One region of the Streptomyces sp. NPDC002779 genome, then DNA from elsewhere that is predicted to be linked to it. Evidence: riboswitches for the same ligand, from Rfam matches in the RefSeq annotation. Region 1 holds a riboswitch; each other region holds the start of a gene.
What was found. A riboswitch is a leader RNA that binds a small molecule or an ion and turns the genes downstream of it on or off. The one in region 1 is predicted to bind cyclic di-AMP.
Positions count from the first base shown of each region.

Region 1 (3,266 bases):
CGCCCTCGACCACCTGGCGCGGATCGAAGCAGGCCAGGGCGACGGCGTAGAGGACGAGACCGAGCCAGAACAGCACCAGCGCCGCGTGCGCGAGCCAGGCCGCCGACTCCGCCGCGGCGAGGGTGGCGCCGAGTACGGCGAGGCCTTGCGTGGCCACGCAGCCCAGGAACACCGCGCCGGGCATACCGCGGTGCCAGTGGCGCACGACGACACCGAGCAGGCCCGCCCACAGCAGGGCGGCCGCCGCCAGCAGGGCCCCGGCCAGGACCTGCCATCCCTCGGCGGAGAAACGGGTGCCGAGCACGGCCGTCGCCGCGACGGCGGTGAGCGCGGCGGGGGTGCCGGCCTCCTCCCGCCAGCGCCGCGGCTGCCGCAGCAGCCGTACGACGAAGTCCCCGGCCAGGCCCAGCCAGGCCGTGCAGCCCACCGCCAGGGCGATCAGGGAGAGGATCTCGTGCCCGGTGAGGTGCAGGCCGACCGACACGATGCCGGTCGCCATCACCGCCGCCCCGGCCGCCGGAGGACGCAGCGCCCACCAGGCGCGAAGTGAGCGGAGCGCGAGGGAGCCGGACATGCGCCGATGCTAAGGAGCGCGGCGCGGCCGGCGAGGGGGCACGCGCGCGTGGGCGGGGAAACGGGGCACCGAATCACCCCCGCGCGCGTGCCGCGTCGATCAGGCCGGCCGGACCACGCTGTGGATCGAGCCCTCGCCGTCGTAGTAGACCGACTCCTCGCGGACGTACGTGCCGGGCTTCGGGGCGTGGATCATCATGCCGTTGCCGATGTAGATGCCCACGTGGGTGACGTCGTCGTAGAAGAAGACGAGGTCACCGGGGAGGGCGTTGGCGAGGGAGACCGTCGTGCCGGCCTCGACCTGGTCGTACGTGGTGCGCGGCAGGGAGATGCCCGCCGCGTTCCAGGCGGCCTGGGTCAGCCCCGAGCAGTCGTAGGAGTCGGGGCCCGTGGCGCCCCAGACGTACGGCTTGCCGATCTGCGCGCGGGCGAAGGCGATCGCCTTCTCGGCCTTCGTGGCGTAGGAGGAGTCCGCGGTGGCCTCGGAACCGGTGCTGCCGGTGGAGGTCTCCGTCGCACCGGAGGAGGAGCCGCTCTGCTGCTGGGCCGCCGCCTTTGCGGCCTCCTCGCGGCGCTGTTCCTCCGCCGCCTGCTGATCGGCCAGCTCGGCGGCCTTGCGCGCGGCCTCCTCCTGGCGCTTGCGCTCGATCGCGGCGAGCCGCGCCTTCTCCTCCGCCGTCAGCTGCGACAGCAGCTCCCGCGCGTCGGCGAGCTTCTTCTGGACCGTGGACTTGGCGGTCTTCAGATCGGTCTGCGACTCGTTCAGCGTTTGGAGGCTCTCGGTGGCCTCCTTGCGCTTCTTCATCGTCGCCGACTGCTCGGTGATGTAGTCGTCGACCGCTTCCTTCTGGCGGCCGGTCATCCGGCTCATCAGCTGGGTCTGGTCGAAGTAGTCCTGCGGGGTATCGGCGAGCAGGAAGGTCGCGGTGTCGGGGGCGGCGGCGCCGGTGCGGTACTGGGCGGCGGCGAAGGACCCGAGTTCCTCCCGCGCGTCGTTGAGCTTCTGGGTGCGCTCGGCGACGTCGTCGAGAAGGGTGTCGACCTGCTTGCGCTGCTTGGTGGTCCGCTCCTTGGCGGCGTTGTACTTCTCGGTCGCCGTCTCCGCCTGCCGGTAGAGGTCGTCGACCTTCTTCTCGACCTCTTCGAGGCTCGGCTTGTCGTCCGTGGCCGGGTTGGCGTTGGCCGTCTGGGACAGCAGGGCCACGGAGGTGAGGGCGGCCGTGGCAAGGGCGGGGGTCCGTATGCCTGCTACGCGCGTACCCGCGGGACGCGACTTGCGGTGCGACGCCAAGGGAGGCGACTCCTTCCAATGGTCCGCCTACCGAGTTAGCTGTCGGGTTCGGGCGGGTGGTTAGGAAGGGTTGCCCTACGACCGTGTCCCGTGCGGGAGTCGGGTCGATTCACCCCAATGTCGGTGGGTCCCCGGCTCGGCTGCCTGGGCGGCAGCGGACTCGGCGGAGGCCGCGCGGCCCGGCGAGGTTCGCCGGTGGGGGTCGTACGGCCTGTGCGGCACGGTAGCCAACTCGTGTGGCGCCTGTGAAGGTTGATGGGTGATATGCCCGATACATTTTCGTGACCTTGGGTCAGGGCATCGGCCGTCGTGATCGATCTGGCCGGATCTGCGGCGACCTGTCCGTCGGCCGGCTCCCGTCCGACGCTGTGACCAAGGTCTCCGCCGCAGGTGTACGGGGGTGAAGGTCCCCTGCCCGGCGGGCGCGACGCGACGATCCCCGGCCGCCGATCCGGGGGATGTTCTCAGGGCGGCGGCGGGCTGTCAGTGGGGAGCCCTAGACTCGGAGAGCGATGAGCAGCCTCTTTGACGACAGCTTCCTGGCGGACCTCCAGGCCCCTCGGGCCCATGCGGAGGAACCCCCGCCGCCGCCCGAGGACGATCACGCTCCGGAGTCGGTTCCGGACGATCTGTTCGGCGGGAAGTTCGACGTGCCCCCGGACCGGGACGCCTACTACCGCGACGGCGCCCCGCGCCCGGCCCTCGACGCGGCCGCGCTCATCGAGGGGCTGAACGAGAACCAGCGCGCGGCCGTCGTGCACTCCGGCACCCCGCTGCTCATCGTGGCCGGAGCGGGCTCCGGCAAGACGCGCGTGCTCACCCACCGCATCGCCCATCTGCTCGCCGCGCGGAACGTGCACCCCGGGCAGATCCTCGCGATCACCTTCACCAACAAGGCCGCGGGCGAGATGAAGGAGCGCGTGGAGCAGCTCGTCGGCCCGCGGGCGAACGCGATGTGGGTGATGACCTTCCACAGCGCGTGCGTGCGGATCCTGCGGCGCGAGTCGAAGAAGCTCGGCTTCACCTCCTCCTTCTCGATCTACGACGCCGCCGACTCCAAGCGCCTGATGGCCCTGGTCTGCCGTGACCTGGACCTCGACCCCAAGCGCTTCCCGCCGAAGTCCTTCAGCGCCAAGATCTCGAACCTGAAGAACGAGCTGATCGACGAGGAGGACTTCGCCGCCCAGGCCTCCGACGGCTTCGAGAAGACCCTCGCCCAGGCCTACGCGCTCTATCAGTCCCGCCTGCGCGAGGCGAACGCGCTGGACTTCGACGACCTGATCATGACGACGGTCCATCTGCTGCGCGCCTTCCCGGACGTCGCCGAGCACTACCGCCGCCGCTTCCGGCACGTCCTCGTCGACGAGTACCAGGACACCAACCACGCCCAGTACGCGCTCGT
Region 1 is NZ_JBIAQC010000001.1:896,387-899,652, reverse strand. It holds gene ACFYW5_RS04030 (tellurite resistance/C4-dicarboxylate transporter family protein) at 1-574, opposite strand, end outside; gene ACFYW5_RS04025 (NlpC/P60 family protein) at 674-1,864, opposite strand; cyclic di-AMP (ydaO/yuaA leader) riboswitch at 1,872-2,025, opposite strand; gene pcrA (DNA helicase PcrA) at 2,377-3,266, shown strand, end outside.

Region 2 (3,266 bases), on a different contig from region 1:
CCGCCTCATCCACTCGGCCCACACCGTTCGCCGCCCGCCGCCGCTCCGGGAAACCTGGAGGGACGGCGGACGTGGCGGGAGGCGGGCAGTGCGGGCTTCAGGCGTGGACGGGACCCGGCACCCGTCGTCCGCAGGCACCTTCGTCCGCCTGCTCCCGCTGCTGCTGATCGCGGGCGGTGTCCTCTACGACTTCGTCACCCCCCGGGGCTTCACCGCGATCCCCTTCTTCACCGCCGCCCCGCTGGTGGCCGCCCCGTTCTACGCACTCAGCGGCACAATCGCCGTCGGGGCCGTGTCCCTGATCGCCGCCTACGCCGTCCACATCCGGCTGGGCTTCGGCATGGACCCGGACACGGTCACCGAGGTGGTCACCGTGATCACCGTCGCCGTCCTGGCCGTCGTCCTCAACCGCGTCGTGCGCCGCGGCGATCTGCGGCTCGCCACCCAGCGCGAGATCGCCGTGGCCACCCAGCGCGCCGTCCTGCCCGAACCCCTGGAGCGGATCGGCGGCTACGACATCGCCGCCCGCTACGAGGCGGCGCAGGCCGACGCCTACATCGGCGGCGATCTGTACGCGGTGCAGGACAGCGCGTACGGCGTCCGGGTCGTCGTCGGCGATGTGCGCGGCAAGGGGATGGGGGCCGTCGCCGCCGTCGCCGTCGTCATCGGGGCGTTCCGGGAAGCGGCCGAGCAGGAGCCGAGCCTGGAGGCGGTCGCGCGGCGGCTGGAGCGGGCGCTGGCCCGGGAGGGCGCGCGGCGCGACGGGATCGACGCCGTCGAGGGGTTCACGACCGCCGTGCTCGCCGAACTCCCGCACGGGGAGGGGCCCGTGCGCGTCGTCAACCGCGGCCACCCGCCCCCGCTGCTGCTCCACCCCGACGGCACCGTGCGCCCGCTGCGCGCCCGTGAGCCCGCCCTCCCGCTGGGCATGAGCGACCTCGGCGACTGGCCCGACCGCGCCGACGAGGCCCCCTTCCCTCCCGGCACCACCCTGCTCCTGCACACCGACGGCCTCTCGGAGGCCCGCGACGCGCAGGGCGTCTTCTTCGACCCCGAACGTCGTTTGTCCGGGCGCGTCTTCCGCGACCCCGGTGCCCTGATCCGCGCCCTCGCCGAGGAGGTGCGCGAGCACTGCGGAGGGGGGATGGCGGACGACATGGCGCTGCTCGCGGTGCGCCGACCCTGATCGTCACGGGCGGTGATCGGATGGGAGCCCTCCGCATAACAACTGACGCACCGTCAATACGTGTGTGACGCATGAGGCTTGGTCAAGTCGCCCGTTTTGGCGCCCTAGTGACCTGAAAGTCCAGGCCGGAGTCGTTAACGATCAAGAGGAACAGCTTGGAATCCGCGGCCCGTGTCTATTAACGTTCGATAACGCAGCGCGGTCGTCCCAGCCGTCACAAGAGGCGGCTCCGTGCGCACGCGCCGAATCCCGCAAGGGAACCGGGGAACCACTCATTGGGGTGAATCGGGCGTAATCAGCCGCGCAGAAACGGCTGATATACGCGCGTAGGAGACCTTCCTGCTCCGAACCCGTCAGCTAACCCGGTAGGCGAGAAGGAAGGAAAGGAGCACGCCCACGTGGCGTCAAACCGGCCTGCCCCCGAGGCCCCGTTCGTGCCGAGCCAGCGCAGTGACGAGGCCTTCTCCTACGGCAGCCACCGCACCGACGAGGGCCCCTGGGAGGAATGGAACCCCACCGCGGAATCCATTCGCCCGGTACGCGGCCGGCACCGCGTCGCCAAGCAGCGCGGCGGCGGACTCGCCCGTAGCTCCACGGTGCTCGGCGTCGGTGTCATAGCCGCCGTCGGCGCGGGCGGCATGGCCAGCGCCCAGTCCGGCAAGCCGCCGGTCGCGATCACCATGCCCGACCTGCCGCTGATCTCCGACGACTCGGCGGAGCAGATCCCCGAGACCTCGGCCACCCCGCTCAGCACCGTCGGCATGACCACCACGGACACCGGGCAGGGTGCCGCGGACGCCGGTGAGGCGCTGCGCGCCCGGATCATGGCCCAGGCCGAGCAGCAGCAGGAGCAGGTCGACACCAAGGCCGCCGAGGCCGCCGCCGCTGCCGCCGAGAAGGCCGCCGCGGAAGCCCTGGCCGAGGCCGAGAAGGAGGCGAAGGCCAAGGCCGCCGCCGCCAAGGCCAAGGCCGAGGAGGAAGCCCGCGAGAAGGCCGAGGCCGAGCGCCTTGCCGCCCTCGCCAAGCAGTTCGCGCTGCCGACCTCCTCGTACACCATCACCTCGACCTACGGTCAGGCCGGCGCGCTGTGGTCCTCCGGCTACCACACCGGCGCCGACTTCGCCGCTCCCACGGGCACGCTGCTCAAGGCGGTGCACACCGGCACGATCACCTACGCCGGGTACGACGGCTCCTACGGCTACAAGACCGTGCTCACCCTGGAGGACGGCACCGAGATCTGGTACGCCCACCAGTCCTCGATCAGCGTCAGCGTCGGGCAGAAGGTCGCCACGGGCGACGTCATCGGCCGCGTGGGCGCGACCGGCAACGTCACCGGTGCCCACCTCCACATGGAGGTCCACCCCGAGGGCTCCTCCTCCGGCATCGACCCGCTCGCCTGGCTGCGCAGCAAGGGCCTCAACCCCTGACCCAGCCCTCGCCAGAACCCCGGCGGTCCTGACGACGTCCCCCCGACGTCAGGGCTGCCGGTTTTTGGTGTCCGCGGTACTTGCGACGGCGGCCCTCACGACCGGTACGGGTTGTACGCGGGGTACGGGCCCGCCGGGTACGCCGGAAAGGGCTGGTACGTCGGCTGCGCCGGGTAGCCGTAGACGCCGTGCATCGGCCAGGGTGCCGCCACCACCGGCACCGGCGGGGCGATGGCGCGGGCCGCGTGGTCCAGGGCCGGGCGGGCGACCTCCCGGCGGCGCCACAGCTCCCGCAGCAGCTCCTGCTCCCGTACGACGAAGTCGGCGCCCGCGCGGCCCCGGCGCCCCCGGTGGCGCAGGAACGCCAGCGAGGTCGCGTACGCCTCGTACCGCGCCACCTCCCGTGCCGCCTGCCTCCCGGCGCGGCGGCGGGCGTACTGCCGGGCCAGGCGCCGGGCCCGCATGGAGGCGAGCGCGAAGGGCTCGCCCGGGGTGAGCCAGCCGGCGACGGCGTAGGCGGGCAGTTCCTCCCGCACGGTGCGCAGCTCACGCTGCCGGGTCCAGATCACCAGCCACGTCAGCAGCCCGAACGCGGGGACCATGATCGCCCCGTACACGGCGAAGAAGCCGTACGGGCCGAAGACCGAGGAACC
Region 2 is NZ_JBIAQC010000003.1:16,345-19,610, reverse strand. It holds gene ACFYW5_RS09885 (PP2C family protein-serine/threonine phosphatase) at 89-1,186, shown strand; cyclic di-AMP (ydaO/yuaA leader) riboswitch at 1,417-1,573, shown strand; gene ACFYW5_RS09880 (M23 family metallopeptidase) at 1,585-2,613, shown strand; gene ACFYW5_RS09875 (PrsW family intramembrane metalloprotease) at 2,709-3,266, opposite strand, start outside.
Region 2: it holds a riboswitch for cyclic di-AMP, as region 1 does, so the genes downstream of both, ACFYW5_RS09880 (M23 family metallopeptidase) here and ACFYW5_RS04025 (NlpC/P60 family protein) in region 1, are expected to answer to the same signal.

Region 3 (3,266 bases), on a different contig from region 1:
CCATCCCAGCACCGGGGTCCGCACGCGCGCGTGCACCACTCCCCCGCCGTCACCTCACTGGTCGAGCCCGCCCCGGCCCCGCGCCTGCCTCAGACGGCCGTCTCGATCCACATCCTGATGTCGCCCGGCGACAGACTGCCCTTGGCGATCACATGGTCGCCCGACGACTCCCCCCGCAGCCGCCGCCCGAACCACGGCACCAGGTACTCGCGTGCCCACTGCACATCGTCGCGCCGGATCTCCAGGGTCCCGCGCGGCGGCAGCGGCGGCCAGGGCTGGTCCGGGTCGGCCGGTACCTCCAGACCGAGGACCTGTCCCGCGCGCAGCGCCACCCGCGTGTGCCCCTCGGGCGACAGATGCAGCCGGTCGGTGTCCCAGGCGCGCCGGTCCTGCACGGTCTTGAGGGACCACAGGTCCAGCACCGGGCAGCCGTACCGGTCGGCGATGGCCCGGACATGGAGGTTGTACGTGGCGATCTTGCCGCGCAGATGCTTCAGCACCGGCACGCCACGGGTGTCGAAGCCGGTGGTCACCATGACGGTGCCGGCGGCCTCGGTGAGCCGGGCCACGGCCCGCTCGAACCGCTCGGCGACCTCGTCGGGGTCGGTGCCGGGCCGGATGATGTCGTTGCCGCCGGCGCAGAACGAGACCAGGTCCGGGGCGAGTTCGAGCGCCCTCGGGAGCTGGTCGGCCACGATCTGGTCCAGCAGCTTCCCGCGTACGGCCAGGTTCGTGTAGCGGAAATCCCCCTCGGGGCGGCGGTCCGCGAGCAGTACCGCGAACCGGTCGGCCCAGCCGACGAACGCCCCGTCCGGGCCGGGGTCGCCGACGCCCTCGGTGAAGCTGTCCCCCAGCGCCACGTACGACCCGATCACTGCTCTGTTGTCACTCTTCGAATCGTCTGCCACACCGGGTCATGATTCACCTTCTAATGTGACCTACGCGACCGTAGGCAGGGGTTGACGGTCGGTGAGATACCCCACTCTTCAAGGCTTCACCAATTCCGGAATAAAAACACCGAAGGCCGGACCCGGGGATCTGGGTCCGGCCTTCGGTGGCGTGTCGGACAGGTGGTTCCTCAGCGGCGCGTCCGTCAGACGGAGACGCCCTTCGCGCGGAGGTAGGCGACCGGGTCGACGTCCGAGCCGTAGTCCGGCGTGGTGCGGATCTCGAAGTGCAGGTGCGGGCCGGTCGAGTTGCCGGTCGAGCCGGAGAGACCGACCTGCTGGCCCGCCGTCACCGACTGGCCGCTGGAGACGGACAGCGAGGACAGGTGGGCGTACTGCGCGTAGTGGCCGTCGGCGAGCCGGATGACGACCTGGTTGCCGTACGCGCCGGCCCAGCCGGCCGAGACGACGGTGCCCGCGCCCACGGCCTTCAGGGAGGTGCCGGTCGGCACGACGAAGTCGACGCCGGTGTGGTAGCCGCTGGACCACATGCTGCCCGCGACCTTGTAGGCGGTGCCGACCCCGGCGCCGGAGACGGGGGAGCTGAAGCCGCCGGCGGAGCTCTGCGCGGCCTGCGAGGTGGTGGCCGCCTCGGACTCCGGAGCCTGCGAGGACTCCGCGGCCTCGGAGGACTTGGCGGAGCTCGACGAGGAGGACTCGGCGGACGAGGACTTCGTGGAGGACTTGGCGGCCGGCTTCTCGGCGGTGTCCGTCGTGGCGGCTCTCTTGCCGATCGACAGCTTCAGGCCGGGGTGGATCAGCGCCGGGTCGTCGCCGACGGCCTCACGGTTGTCCGCGTAGAGCTTCTCCCAGCCACCGCTGACGTTCTGCTCGTTCGCGATCTTCGAAAGGTAGTCCCCCGAGCGCACCGTGTACGTCGTGGCGGTGGCCTTCTTCGCGGTGGCCTTCTTCTCGGCCGCCTTCTTGTCCGCGGTCTGGACCGACTGAACGGCCTTCTCCGGAACGGACTGCGACGGGGCCGCGTGGGCGCCGGTGGCCCCCAGGAGCGGGAGGGCGAGTGCGGCGCCACCGGTGCCGGCGACGGCGATCGAGCGAGTGAAGCGCAGGGCCTTGGGACGGCGGTGCTTACCCTTCGCGGGCATGGCGATTTCCTCTCCGGCGCCTACGAGGTGAGCTGTCGGGTGCGGACTGGAGATGTCCGGCCGCGCGCTGGGCGCGACTTGACCCCGAGCCTGTTCCGGGAACCGGACCAGGCGGTGGTGCCTGTGGGTCCCCCGCTCCTGCCGTGCACGGGTGAGTGGGTGCGGGTTCCGAGCAGCGGCAGGATTAGGCGTTCCGCTCGGAGTGGTGGCGAACGTAAGCGACCAAGACGCAAAGGGACAAGCAGAAGGTTCCACATGAAGCCGTACCTCTTGATCCCTTGTGGGAATTCCTCGTCACTTTGCGTGCATTAAGGAGGGGCCGTTCCCGCAAACGCCCTTGAGAAACGGGTGAATTACGTGAACATGACGGGCGACACTCGGTCACGGATATGACGCTGCTCACGTGACGCTGCTCCACACCCCTTTATTCCAGAGCGAGTTGGAAGGAAGGCTGCAATTCGGACAGAACGCTCAGAAGCGGCGCAGATGGAGAACTGTCACATCATGGTCGACGCGCTAACCCGCGATGAATCAGCAGGATTTCCACGGTGTTCGCCCGTTTTGCCGCATTCAATGAGCGGCCGGTATGCATGTCGTATCGTCAAGGCGTGCCCGTCGGCGAGCCGAGCCGGCGGGATCCGGTGGGAGGAGCCCCAGTGACGCAGCAGGTCCCGTCGACCGAGCCCGAGCTGGCCGGAGTGCGCAACTTCCGTGACGTGGGCGGGCTGCCGACCACGGACGGACGGCGGGTGCGCTACGGCGTGCTGTTCCGCAGCGGCCACCTCGCGCACGCGACCGAGCAGGACACGGCGTTCCTCGACTCCCTCGGCCTGCACACGATCTTCGACTTCCGCAATGTGGCGGACCAGAAGCTGGAGGGCCCCGACGTCGAGCTCACGGGTGTCCGGAATGTGAACCTCCCGCTGTCGGACCCCGCGGACGGCGCCGAGTTCTGGAAGATGGTCCGCGACGGCGAGATCGAGCAGCTGCGGCAGATCCTCGACGACGGCAAGGCCGCGAACCGGATGATCGAGTCGTACCGCACGATCGTCAAGGAGCGCACCGCCGAGCACTCCCAGGTGCTGCGTTCCCTGGCCGAGGACAGCGTTCCGGCCCTGATGCACTGCGCGGCGGGCAAGGACCGGGCCGGCCTGTCGATCGCGGTGACGCTGCTCGCCCTCGGCGTGGAGCGAGAAGCGATCCTCGCCGACTACCT
Region 3 is NZ_JBIAQC010000008.1:237,269-240,534, forward strand. It holds gene ACFYW5_RS23790 (SGNH/GDSL hydrolase family protein) at 90-875, opposite strand; gene ACFYW5_RS23795 (LysM peptidoglycan-binding domain-containing M23 family metallopeptidase) at 1,094-2,050, opposite strand; cyclic di-AMP (ydaO/yuaA leader) riboswitch at 2,055-2,222, opposite strand; gene ACFYW5_RS23800 (tyrosine-protein phosphatase) at 2,707-3,266, shown strand, end outside.
Region 3: it holds a riboswitch for cyclic di-AMP, as region 1 does, so the genes downstream of both, ACFYW5_RS23795 (LysM peptidoglycan-binding domain-containing M23 family metallopeptidase) here and ACFYW5_RS04025 (NlpC/P60 family protein) in region 1, are expected to answer to the same signal.